3 regions of the Paenibacillus sp. FSL H7-0714 genome follow, and region 2 is predicted to be linked to each of the others. Evidence: a T-box and tRNA genes for the amino acid it is inferred to sense, from the RefSeq annotation. Region 2 holds a T-box; the other regions hold tRNA genes.
The links. The T-box of region 2 lies ahead of ileS (isoleucine--tRNA ligase). A T-box ahead of a tRNA ligase gene usually reads a tRNA of that ligase, here a tRNA-Ile.

Region 1 (3,253 bases), 4.5 Mb from region 2:
CGATCCAAGATACATATTCCTTCTGATAAGAATAAGCCAGACCGTTATAATAAGCTTCTGCCTGCTCATGGCTACTCAACGCATCAAGGAAATCCTCTGGGGCTTCTACCTCCCGTAATTGATGATCTTTTTCCATCGTCACATGCACAATATCACCAGGTTGAGCTTTGGCTAGATCCCGTAGTTCCTTCTTTACCACCATAAAATGCTTTCCGTTTCCATGGGGCATAAGCGTTCCTCTATAGGGGATTCCATTTACACTTCCTTTTACCTGTATTCTGGACTTTGTTTCAAATATTTGTTCGGCATCAAAAGGGACGTTAAGATAAGTCCAGCTCCCACTTGCATCAGGTCGCACTAATTTAGCTTCAAATTCAAACATTGCTACCTCCTCAACTAAAAGCTCTAAGTTCTATTGTATCCATATGAATGTAACTATACAAAAAAAACACCTGCCTATAATAGACAGATGTTTCTTAATTATAAGCGGGTGATGGGAATCGAACCCACGCTATCAGCTTGGAAGGCTGAAGTTCTACCATTGAACTACACCCGCAAAGGTATAAAATCGGGATGACACGATTTGAACATGCGACCCCCTGGTCCCAAACCAGGTGCTCTACCAAGCTGAGCTACATCCCGTCAAAACATGTAATTACTTAGTAATAAAAATGGCGCGCCCTGAGAGATTCGAACTCCCGGCCTTTTGATTCGTAGTCAAACGCTCTATCCAGCTGAGCTAAGGGCGCAAAAATTATGGAGCGGAAGACGGGAATCGAACCCGCGACCCTCGCCTTGGCAAGGCGATGCTCTACCGCTGAGCCACTTCCGCAAAATATGGTGCGCGTGAAGGGACTTGAACCCCCACGTCGTGAAACGCCAGATCCTAAGTCTGGTGCGTCTGCCATTCCGCCACACGCGCACACTTTAAAAATAATGGTGAGCCATGAAGGACTCGAACCTTCGACACCCTGATTAAAAGTCAGGTGCTCTACCAACTGAGCTAATGGCTCTCATAAATGGCTGGGGATATAGGATTTGAACCTATGCATGACGGAGTCAAAGTCCGTTGCCTTACCGCTTGGCTAATCCCCAACAATAATTAACTAAATGGCGGAACCGACGAGATTCGAACTCGCGATCTCCTGCGTGACAGGCAGGCATGTTAGGCCAACTACACCACGGTTCCATAGACATAATGCATAAGAGTAAATTGGTTGCGGGGGCAGGATTTGAACCTGCGGCCTTCGGGTTATGAGCCCGACGAGCTACCGGGCTGCTCCACCCCGCGTCATTTAATAATTATATACTATTCATTTACACTACGCCAGCTAGTCCCAAAACATCATGCTTAAGGAAAATTTGGTTGCGGGGGCAGGATTTGAACCTGCGGCCTTCGGGTTATGAGCCCGACGAGCTACCGGGCTGCTCCACCCCGCGTCGTTCTTAAATGAATATGGTGGAGGCTGAGGGGATCGAACCCCCGACCCTCTGCTTGTAAGGCAGATGCTCTCCCAGCTGAGCTAAGCCTCCATGTTATGACCCGTATGGGATTCGAACCCATGTTACCTCCGTGAAAGGGAGGTGTCTTAACCCCTTGACCAACGGGCCATGCTAATAAACTTTGTGGCGGAGAGAGAGGGATTCGAACCCTCGAGACGCTTGTGGCGCCTACACGATTTCCAATCGTGCTCCTTCGGCCAAACTCGGACACCTCTCCATAAATGGCTCCCCGAACAGGACTCGAACCTGTGACAACTCGATTAACAGTCGAGTGCTCTACCAACTGAGCTATCAGGGAATATGGTGGGCCTTAGTGGACTCGAACCACCGACCTCACCCTTATCAGGGGTGCGCTCTAACCAGCTGAGCTAAAGGCCCTTTTTAAGACACATCAATATTAAGGGCAAAAAAAATACCACGGGTAATGTGGTTGTCCGCTTGGCGACGTCCTACTCTCCCAGGACCCTTCGGTCCAAGTACCATCGGCGCTGGAGGGCTTAACGGTCGTGTTCGGGATGGGTACGTGTGGAACCCCTCCGCTATCGCCACCAAACGGGCATTTACAGCGTAAATGCTCAGGCTTGATGCCTGAAAACTGAATCCGAATTGAATTTGCGTATTAAGTATAGGATAAGCCCTCGACCGATTAGTATTGGTCAGCTCCATGCATTACTGCACTTCCACCTCCAACCTATCTACCTCGTCGTCTTCAAGGGGTCTTACTAATTGGGAAATCTCATCTTGAGGGGGGCTTCACGCTTAGATGCTTTCAGCGCTTATCCCGTCCGTACGTAGCTACCCAGCCATGCTTCTGGCGAAACAACTGGTGCACCAGCGGTACGTCCATCCCGGTCCTCTCGTACTAAGGACAGCTCCTCTCAAATTTCCTGCGCCCACGACAGATAGGGACCGAACTGTCTCACGACGTTCTGAACCCAGCTCGCGTACCGCTTTAATGGGCGAACAGCCCAACCCTTGGGACCTACTTCAGCCCCAGGATGCGATGAGCCGACATCGAGGTGCCAAACCTCCCCGTCGATGTGGACTCTTGGGGGAGATAAGCCTGTTATCCCCAGGGTAGCTTTTATCCGTTGAGCGATGGCCCTTCCATGCGGTACCACCGGATCACTAAGTCCGACTTTCGTCCCTGCTCGACTTGTAGGTCTCGCAGTCAAGCTCCCTTATGCCTTTGCACTCTTCGAATGATTTCCAACCATTCTGAGGGAACCTTGGAACGCCTCCGTTACTCTTTAGGAGGCGACCGCCCCAGTCAAACTGCCCGCCTGACACGGTCCCCGTACCCGATTAGGGTACTAGGTTAGAACCTAGATACGATCAGGGTGGTATCCCAACGGCGCCTCCACCGAAGCTTGCGCTCCGATTTCTACGGCTCCCACCTATCCTGTACAGATCGTACCCAAATTCAATATCAAGCTGCAGTAAAGCTCCATGGGGTCTTTCCGTCTTGTCGCGGGTAACCTGCATCTTCACAGGTATTAAAATTTCACCGGATCTCTCGTTGAGACAGCGCCCAAGTCGTTACGCCATTCGTGCGGGTCAGAATTTACCTGACAAGGAATTTCGCTACCTTAGGACCGTTATAGTTACGGCCGCCGTTTACTGGGGCTTCGGTTCATAGCTTCGGGTTACCCCTAACCACTCCCCTTAACCTTCCAGCACCGGGCAGGCGTCAGCCCGTATACTTCGCCTTGCGGCTTCGCACAGACCTGTGTTTTTGCTAAACAGTCGC
Region 2 (3,253 bases):
CATGGTATCTATTCAAGGATTTGGTCGATTCAAGGTTCTAGAGGTTGGTAGTTTGACGAAAAAGGGCCGATACCGTGTTCAGGTTGGTAAATTTGTGTGAATCCCTTGCAGGAATCCGGCTTTACTTGTCGAAATTGATTATTTCGAGGGAATCAAACATTTTTAAAGCAGGACGCCGATATTTTATAAAAGAGGCGAACCATGAATGGCAGTTGGAACGTCGATACATCCTCTGCCTTTACTTGAAGTACAGTCTTTCTTCTTTGTCTGCTGCGCAGGTATGGTTCAGAGACTTAGAAGGTCCGAAATTTCTAGGAGGTGCACAGCATGCCATTAACACCGCTCGATATACATAACAAGGAGTTCTCTCGGAGACTTCGCGGTTATGATGAGGACGAGGTCAACGAATTTCTGGATCAAGTAATTAAGGATTACGAAAGTGTCATCCGTGAGAACAAAGAGCTGCAGAATCAGCTTTTGTCCATTCAAGAGCGTTTAGATCATTTTGTGAATATTGAAGAGAGTTTATCGAAAACGATCTTAGTCGCTCAGGAAGCGGCGGATGATGTGAAGAACAACTCCAAGAAGGAATCGCAGCTCATTATCAAGGAAGCGGAAAAGAACGCGGATCGGATTATTAACGAAGCATTATCCAAATCCCGTAAGGTTGCTATTGAGACTGAAGAATTGCGTAAGCAAGCTTCGATCTATCGCACTCGTTTCCGCACATTGGTGGAAGCACAGCTCGAGCTGTTGTCACAGGACGACTGGAATGCCTTGGAGAGTCGTGAGGCAAGCGAGAACGTAACCTTTAAGGATGATGTTCTACATCGTATCTAATGCACTATGATGAATGAATGCTGCTTGAATTTATAGGGGGGAATTCCCTCTAATTTATAATTTCATGCTATAATCGGCTAAATAGAGGGAGTTATTCCCTCTATTTTTATTTTCCGCTAAAATCGATCATAATAAAGTATTCCGCCTGCACAGGTATACTCCTAATTGCGGATTTGGCTAGCGGTTGTTGACATTTAGACTTAAAAAGTCTATAAATAGAACATATCTGTATAATGTTTATATGTATTCGATGACGGGACAAGTACGACAAGGTAACGTTCTCCAGAGAGTCGGCGATTGCTGAGAGCCGATTGTTCGAACCCTGCCGGAAGATCTTCCCCTAGAAGTTAAGCTGAAGCGTTGATCGTGCGTAAGCTTAGCCGTCCGCCGGACGTTACACCGGACCTGTGCATGAGATTTACGCGCAGGACTGAGATTGTGCTGAATACACTCCCCTTAAGGATGTGCTCATGCGCAGAATTAGGGTGGTATCGCGAGCGTTGTCTCGCCCCTTTGGGGGTGGGATGACGCTTATTTTGTTGTTCCGGGGTGGGCATCCCCCTAAATCCCCCTTTCTAAGGGGGACCCCAAAGGGCTGCCGCCCTCTGGACACCCGCAATGTAAAGCCTCGTGCAAACGGGTACGATGGTGGAAGCGAACGGACTCAGGTGGCTGAAGGAGCGGCCCTTCTTAGGCTCCCCTGGCGGGTTAGCCTGCGGGGCCTTCACTGCTAGAGCAGACCGGCGTTTCACTCGCCGCTCCATGTGGCACCCCGAGCCAGTGCTGCCCTACGGGATCGCGGCTCGGGTACCGAAGGCAAGAGCTGAATCAGACTGCCCAAGGATCGAAAAGAGCTTTAAAGACTAAACCATGAAAGGATTGACCATCACATGCAAAAAGTAGATGTCAAAGAAAAAGCGCGGGCAAGAGATGTCCGCATACTCAAGAAATGGAGCGACGAAAATACGTTCCGTAAATCGATGGAGAATCGTGAAGGACGTCCGAACTATGTATTTTACGAAGGTCCTCCAACAGCGAACGGTGCACCGCATATCGGGCACGTGCTAGGCCGTGTAATCAAGGATTTCATCGGTCGTTACCAAACGATGAAAGGTTACCGCGTGGTACGTAAAGCGGGCTGGGATACACACGGTTTGCCAGTAGAACTAGGCGTACAAAAGAAGCTTGGCATCTCCGGCAAACAAGAGATCGAGGAATATGGCGTAGAAAAATTCATTCAGGAATGTAAAGATAGCGTCTTCGGTTATGAGAAGCAATGGCGCGAGTTTACAGAGGGTATCGGATACTGGACGGATCTAGATAATCCTTACGTAACTTTGGATAACACGTATATCGAGAGCGTGTGGAACATCTTGGCTACTGTGCATGACAAAGGGTTGCTCTACCGCGGACATCGGGTTAGTCCTTACTGCCCAAGCTGTCAGACTACCCTAAGCTCCCATGAAGTAGCCCAAGGCTACAAGACCGTCAAGGATCTCAGTGCGACTGCAAAGTTCAAACTGGATGACAGTGGAGACTACGTACTAGCTTGGACGACTACACCTTGGACGCTGCCAGCACATATGGCGTTAGCCATGAACCCTGACATGGATTATGTACGTGTACAACAAGAAGACGGTATCTACATTGTTGCCAAAAATTTGGTGGAGGAAGTAATGAAAGGCGAGCACACAGTCCTTTCTACACATAAAGGTTCCGAGTTTATCGGCAAAACCTACGCTCCTCCATTCGGATACATCAAGGCAGAGAAAAGCAATGTCATCGTAGGTGCTTCCTTCGTTACAGATTCCAGTGGTACTGGGATCGTACACATGGCACCAGCGCATGGTGAAGATGACTATAAGACTTGCCGCGAGAACGGCATCAGCTTCGTGAACGTGGTTGATAATTCCGGTAAGTATACGGATGTAGTGTCTGATTTTGCTGGACGCTTCGTGAAAGATTGCGATTTGGATATCGTTAAAGCTTTGTCTGAAAAAGGACTGCTTTACGGTAAAGAAAAATACGAGCACAGCTATCCGTTCTGCTGGCGTTGTGATACACCACTCTTGTACTACGCAACAGACAGCTGGTTCATCAACACTACAGCGATCAAAGATCAGCTGATTGCTAACAACAACAGTGTAGATTGGTATCCTGATCATGTACGTGAAGGACGTTTCGGGAAGTTCCTGGATGAACTGGTGGACTGGAATATCAGCCGTAATCGTTACTGGGGCACACCGCTTAATGTTTGGGTATGTCAAGAAACGGGCAAAGAGTTCGCTCCACACAGCATTGAAGAACTAAGAGCGATGGCGATTGGTGATGTTCCTGAGGATATCGAGCTGCATAAGCCTTTTGTAGATAAGATCAAGCTACGCAGTCCTTTCAGCGAAGGCGCAGAGATGGT
Region 3 (3,253 bases), 770 kb from region 2:
TCGCCTTGGCAAGGCGATGCTCTACCGCTGAGCCACGTCCGCATAAAATGGCTGGGGATATAGGATTTGAACCTATGCATGACGGAGTCAAAGTCCGTTGCCTTACCGCTTGGCTAATCCCCAATAACATTTTAAAATAAAAGGGGCGACTGATGGGTCTCGAACCCACGAATGCCGGAACCACAATCCGGTGCGTTAACCACTTCGCCACAATCGCCATATTAAACTAATATTGTTGCTGTTCTTCTTAAAGTAAATGGGGCGACCGATGGGACTTGAACCCACGAATGCCGGATCCACAAACCGGTGCGTTAACCCCTTCGCCACGACCGCCATATTAAACTTTAGAGAAAGACTTTAGATAAAGATTGGCAGGGGCAGCAGGAATTGAACCCACACCAACGGTTTTGGAGACCGTTGTTCTACCTTTAAACTATGCCCCTAAAAAAAATGGTGGGGGATGATGGATTCGAACCACCGAACACGTACGTGAGCAGATTTACAGTCTGATGCGTTTGGCCACTTCGCTAATCCCCCAAAGATGGTGCCGGCGAGAGGACTTGAACCCCCAACCTACTGATTACAAGTCAGTTGCTCTACCAATTGAGCTACACCGGCATATTAAGTTGTATACTATATGGTGGCTCGAGACGGATTCGAACCGCCGACACGAGGATTTTCAGTCCTCTGCTCTACCGACTGAGCTATCGAGCCAAGAAAATGGCGGAACCGACGAGATTCGAACTCGCGATCTCCTGCGTGACAGGCAGGCATGTTAGGCCAACTACACCACGGTTCCAAAAGATATAATTACTTGATGAAAATTGGTTGCGGGGGCAGGATTTGAACCTGCGGCCTTCGGGTTATGAGCCCGACGAGCTACCGGGCTGCTCCACCCCGCGTCGTTCTTAAATGAATATGGTGGAGGCTGAGGGGATCGAACCCCCGACCCTCTGCTTGTAAGGCAGATGCTCTCCCAGCTGAGCTAAGCCTCCATGTTATGACCCGTATGGGATTCGAACCCATGTTACCTCCGTGAAAGGGAGGTGTCTTAACCCCTTGACCAACGGGCCATGCTAATAAACTTTGTGGCGGAGAGAGAGGGATTCGAACCCTCGAGACGCTTGTGGCGCCTACACGATTTCCAATCGTGCTCCTTCGGCCAAACTCGGACACCTCTCCATAAATGGCTCCCCGAACAGGACTCGAACCTGTGACAACTCGATTAACAGTCGAGTGCTCTACCAACTGAGCTATCAGGGAATATGGTGGGCCTTAGTGGACTCGAACCACCGACCTCACCCTTATCAGGGGTGCGCTCTAACCAGCTGAGCTAAAGGCCCTTTTTAAGACACATCAATATTAAGGGCAAAAAAAATACCACGGGTAATGTGGTTGTCCGCTTGGCGACGTCCTACTCTCCCAGGACCCTTCGGTCCAAGTACCATCGGCGCTGGAGGGCTTAACGGTCGTGTTCGGGATGGGTACGTGTGGAACCCCTCCGCTATCGCCACCAAACGGGCATTTACAGCGTAAATGCTCAGGCTTGATGCCTGAAAACTGAATCCGAATTGAATTTGCGTATTAAGTATAGGATAAGCCCTCGACCGATTAGTATTGGTCAGCTCCATGCATTACTGCACTTCCACCTCCAACCTATCTACCTCGTCGTCTTCAAGGGGTCTTACTAATTGGGAAATCTCATCTTGAGGGGGGCTTCACGCTTAGATGCTTTCAGCGCTTATCCCGTCCGTACGTAGCTACCCAGCCATGCTTCTGGCGAAACAACTGGTGCACCAGCGGTACGTCCATCCCGGTCCTCTCGTACTAAGGACAGCTCCTCTCAAATTTCCTGCGCCCACGACAGATAGGGACCGAACTGTCTCACGACGTTCTGAACCCAGCTCGCGTACCGCTTTAATGGGCGAACAGCCCAACCCTTGGGACCTACTTCAGCCCCAGGATGCGATGAGCCGACATCGAGGTGCCAAACCTCCCCGTCGATGTGGACTCTTGGGGGAGATAAGCCTGTTATCCCCAGGGTAGCTTTTATCCGTTGAGCGATGGCCCTTCCATGCGGTACCACCGGATCACTAAGTCCGACTTTCGTCCCTGCTCGACTTGTAGGTCTCGCAGTCAAGCTCCCTTATGCCTTTGCACTCTTCGAATGATTTCCAACCATTCTGAGGGAACCTTGGAACGCCTCCGTTACTCTTTAGGAGGCGACCGCCCCAGTCAAACTGCCCGCCTGACACGGTCCCCGTACCCGATTAGGGTACTAGGTTAGAACCTAGATACGATCAGGGTGGTATCCCAACGGCGCCTCCACCGAAGCTTGCGCTCCGATTTCTACGGCTCCCACCTATCCTGTACAGATCGTACCCAAATTCAATATCAAGCTGCAGTAAAGCTCCATGGGGTCTTTCCGTCTTGTCGCGGGTAACCTGCATCTTCACAGGTATTAAAATTTCACCGGATCTCTCGTTGAGACAGCGCCCAAGTCGTTACGCCATTCGTGCGGGTCAGAATTTACCTGACAAGGAATTTCGCTACCTTAGGACCGTTATAGTTACGGCCGCCGTTTACTGGGGCTTCGGTTCATAGCTTCGGGTTACCCCTAACCACTCCCCTTAACCTTCCAGCACCGGGCAGGCGTCAGCCCGTATACTTCGCCTTGCGGCTTCGCACAGACCTGTGTTTTTGCTAAACAGTCGCTTGGGCCTTTTCACTGCGGCCCCCTCGTGCTATTCACACTACCGGGGCACCCCTTCTCCCGAAGTTACGGGGTCATTTTGCCGAGTTCCTTAACGAGAGTTCTTCCGCGCGCCTTAGAATTCTCTTCTCGCCTACCTGTGTCGGTTTGCGGTACGGGCACCTTCTCCTGGCTAGAGGCTTTTCTTGGCAGTGTGAGATCATGACCTTCGCTACTGTAATTTTCGCTCCCCATCACAGCCCAGCCTTAATGATGTGCGGATTTGCCTACACATCAGCCTCACTGCTTAGACGGACATATCCATCAGTCCGCGTCACTACCCTCCTGCGTCACCCCATCGCTCATAGCGGATTACGGTGGTACAGTAATTTCAAACTGTTGTCCTTCGACTACGCCTTTCGGCCTCGCCTTAGGTCCCGACTTACCCTGAGCGGACGAGCCTTCCTCAGGAAACCTTGGGCTTTCGGCGGATCAGATTCTCACTGATCTTTTCGTTACTCATACCGGCATTCTCACTTGTATGCTGTCCAGCGCTCCTTA

Region 1: it has a tRNA-Ile gene. The T-box ahead of ileS (isoleucine--tRNA ligase) is inferred to sense a tRNA for this amino acid. The anticodon was not compared.
Region 3: it has a tRNA-Ile gene. The T-box ahead of ileS (isoleucine--tRNA ligase) is inferred to sense a tRNA for this amino acid. The anticodon was not compared.

Annotation. Positions count from the first base shown of each region.
Region 1 covers NZ_JBBOPT010000001.1:935,755-939,007, reverse strand. Annotated here, with positions in the region: gene NST34_RS04175 (YdeI/OmpD-associated family protein) at 1-382, opposite strand, end outside; tRNA gene NST34_RS04170 (tRNA-Gly) at 486-556, opposite strand; tRNA gene NST34_RS04165 (tRNA-Pro) at 569-642, opposite strand; tRNA gene NST34_RS04160 (tRNA-Arg) at 673-749, opposite strand; tRNA gene NST34_RS04155 (tRNA-Gly) at 758-832, opposite strand; tRNA gene NST34_RS04150 (tRNA-Leu) at 839-922, opposite strand; tRNA gene NST34_RS04145 (tRNA-Lys) at 938-1,013, opposite strand; tRNA gene NST34_RS04140 (tRNA-Gln) at 1,021-1,095, opposite strand; tRNA gene NST34_RS04135 (tRNA-Asp) at 1,112-1,189, opposite strand; tRNA gene NST34_RS04130 (tRNA-Met) at 1,215-1,291, opposite strand; tRNA gene NST34_RS04125 (tRNA-Met) at 1,364-1,440, opposite strand; tRNA gene NST34_RS04120 (tRNA-Val) at 1,458-1,533, opposite strand; tRNA gene NST34_RS04115 (tRNA-Glu) at 1,540-1,611, opposite strand; tRNA gene NST34_RS04110 (tRNA-Ser) at 1,628-1,720, opposite strand; tRNA gene NST34_RS04105 (tRNA-Asn) at 1,726-1,801, opposite strand; tRNA gene NST34_RS04100 (tRNA-Ile) at 1,805-1,881, opposite strand; rRNA gene rrf (5S ribosomal RNA) at 1,940-2,056, opposite strand; rRNA gene NST34_RS04090 (23S ribosomal RNA) at 2,130-3,253, opposite strand, start outside.
Region 2 covers NZ_JBBOPT010000001.1:5,419,755-5,423,007, reverse strand. Annotated here, with positions in the region: gene NST34_RS24310 (YlmH family RNA-binding protein) at 1-100, shown strand, start outside; gene NST34_RS24305 (DivIVA domain-containing protein) at 328-840, shown strand; T-box leader at 1,082-1,356, shown strand; gene ileS (isoleucine--tRNA ligase) at 1,731-3,253, shown strand, end outside.
Region 3 covers NZ_JBBOPT010000001.1:6,190,874-6,194,126, forward strand. Annotated here, with positions in the region: tRNA gene NST34_RS27700 (tRNA-Gly) at 1-42, opposite strand, end outside; tRNA gene NST34_RS27705 (tRNA-Gln) at 49-123, opposite strand; tRNA gene NST34_RS27710 (tRNA-His) at 145-217, opposite strand; tRNA gene NST34_RS27715 (tRNA-His) at 258-333, opposite strand; tRNA gene NST34_RS27720 (tRNA-Trp) at 370-443, opposite strand; tRNA gene NST34_RS27725 (tRNA-Tyr) at 452-537, opposite strand; tRNA gene NST34_RS27730 (tRNA-Thr) at 543-618, opposite strand; tRNA gene NST34_RS27735 (tRNA-Phe) at 639-714, opposite strand; tRNA gene NST34_RS27740 (tRNA-Asp) at 722-799, opposite strand; tRNA gene NST34_RS27745 (tRNA-Met) at 826-902, opposite strand; tRNA gene NST34_RS27750 (tRNA-Val) at 920-995, opposite strand; tRNA gene NST34_RS27755 (tRNA-Glu) at 1,002-1,073, opposite strand; tRNA gene NST34_RS27760 (tRNA-Ser) at 1,090-1,182, opposite strand; tRNA gene NST34_RS27765 (tRNA-Asn) at 1,188-1,263, opposite strand; tRNA gene NST34_RS27770 (tRNA-Ile) at 1,267-1,343, opposite strand; rRNA gene rrf (5S ribosomal RNA) at 1,402-1,518, opposite strand; rRNA gene NST34_RS27780 (23S ribosomal RNA) at 1,592-3,253, opposite strand, start outside.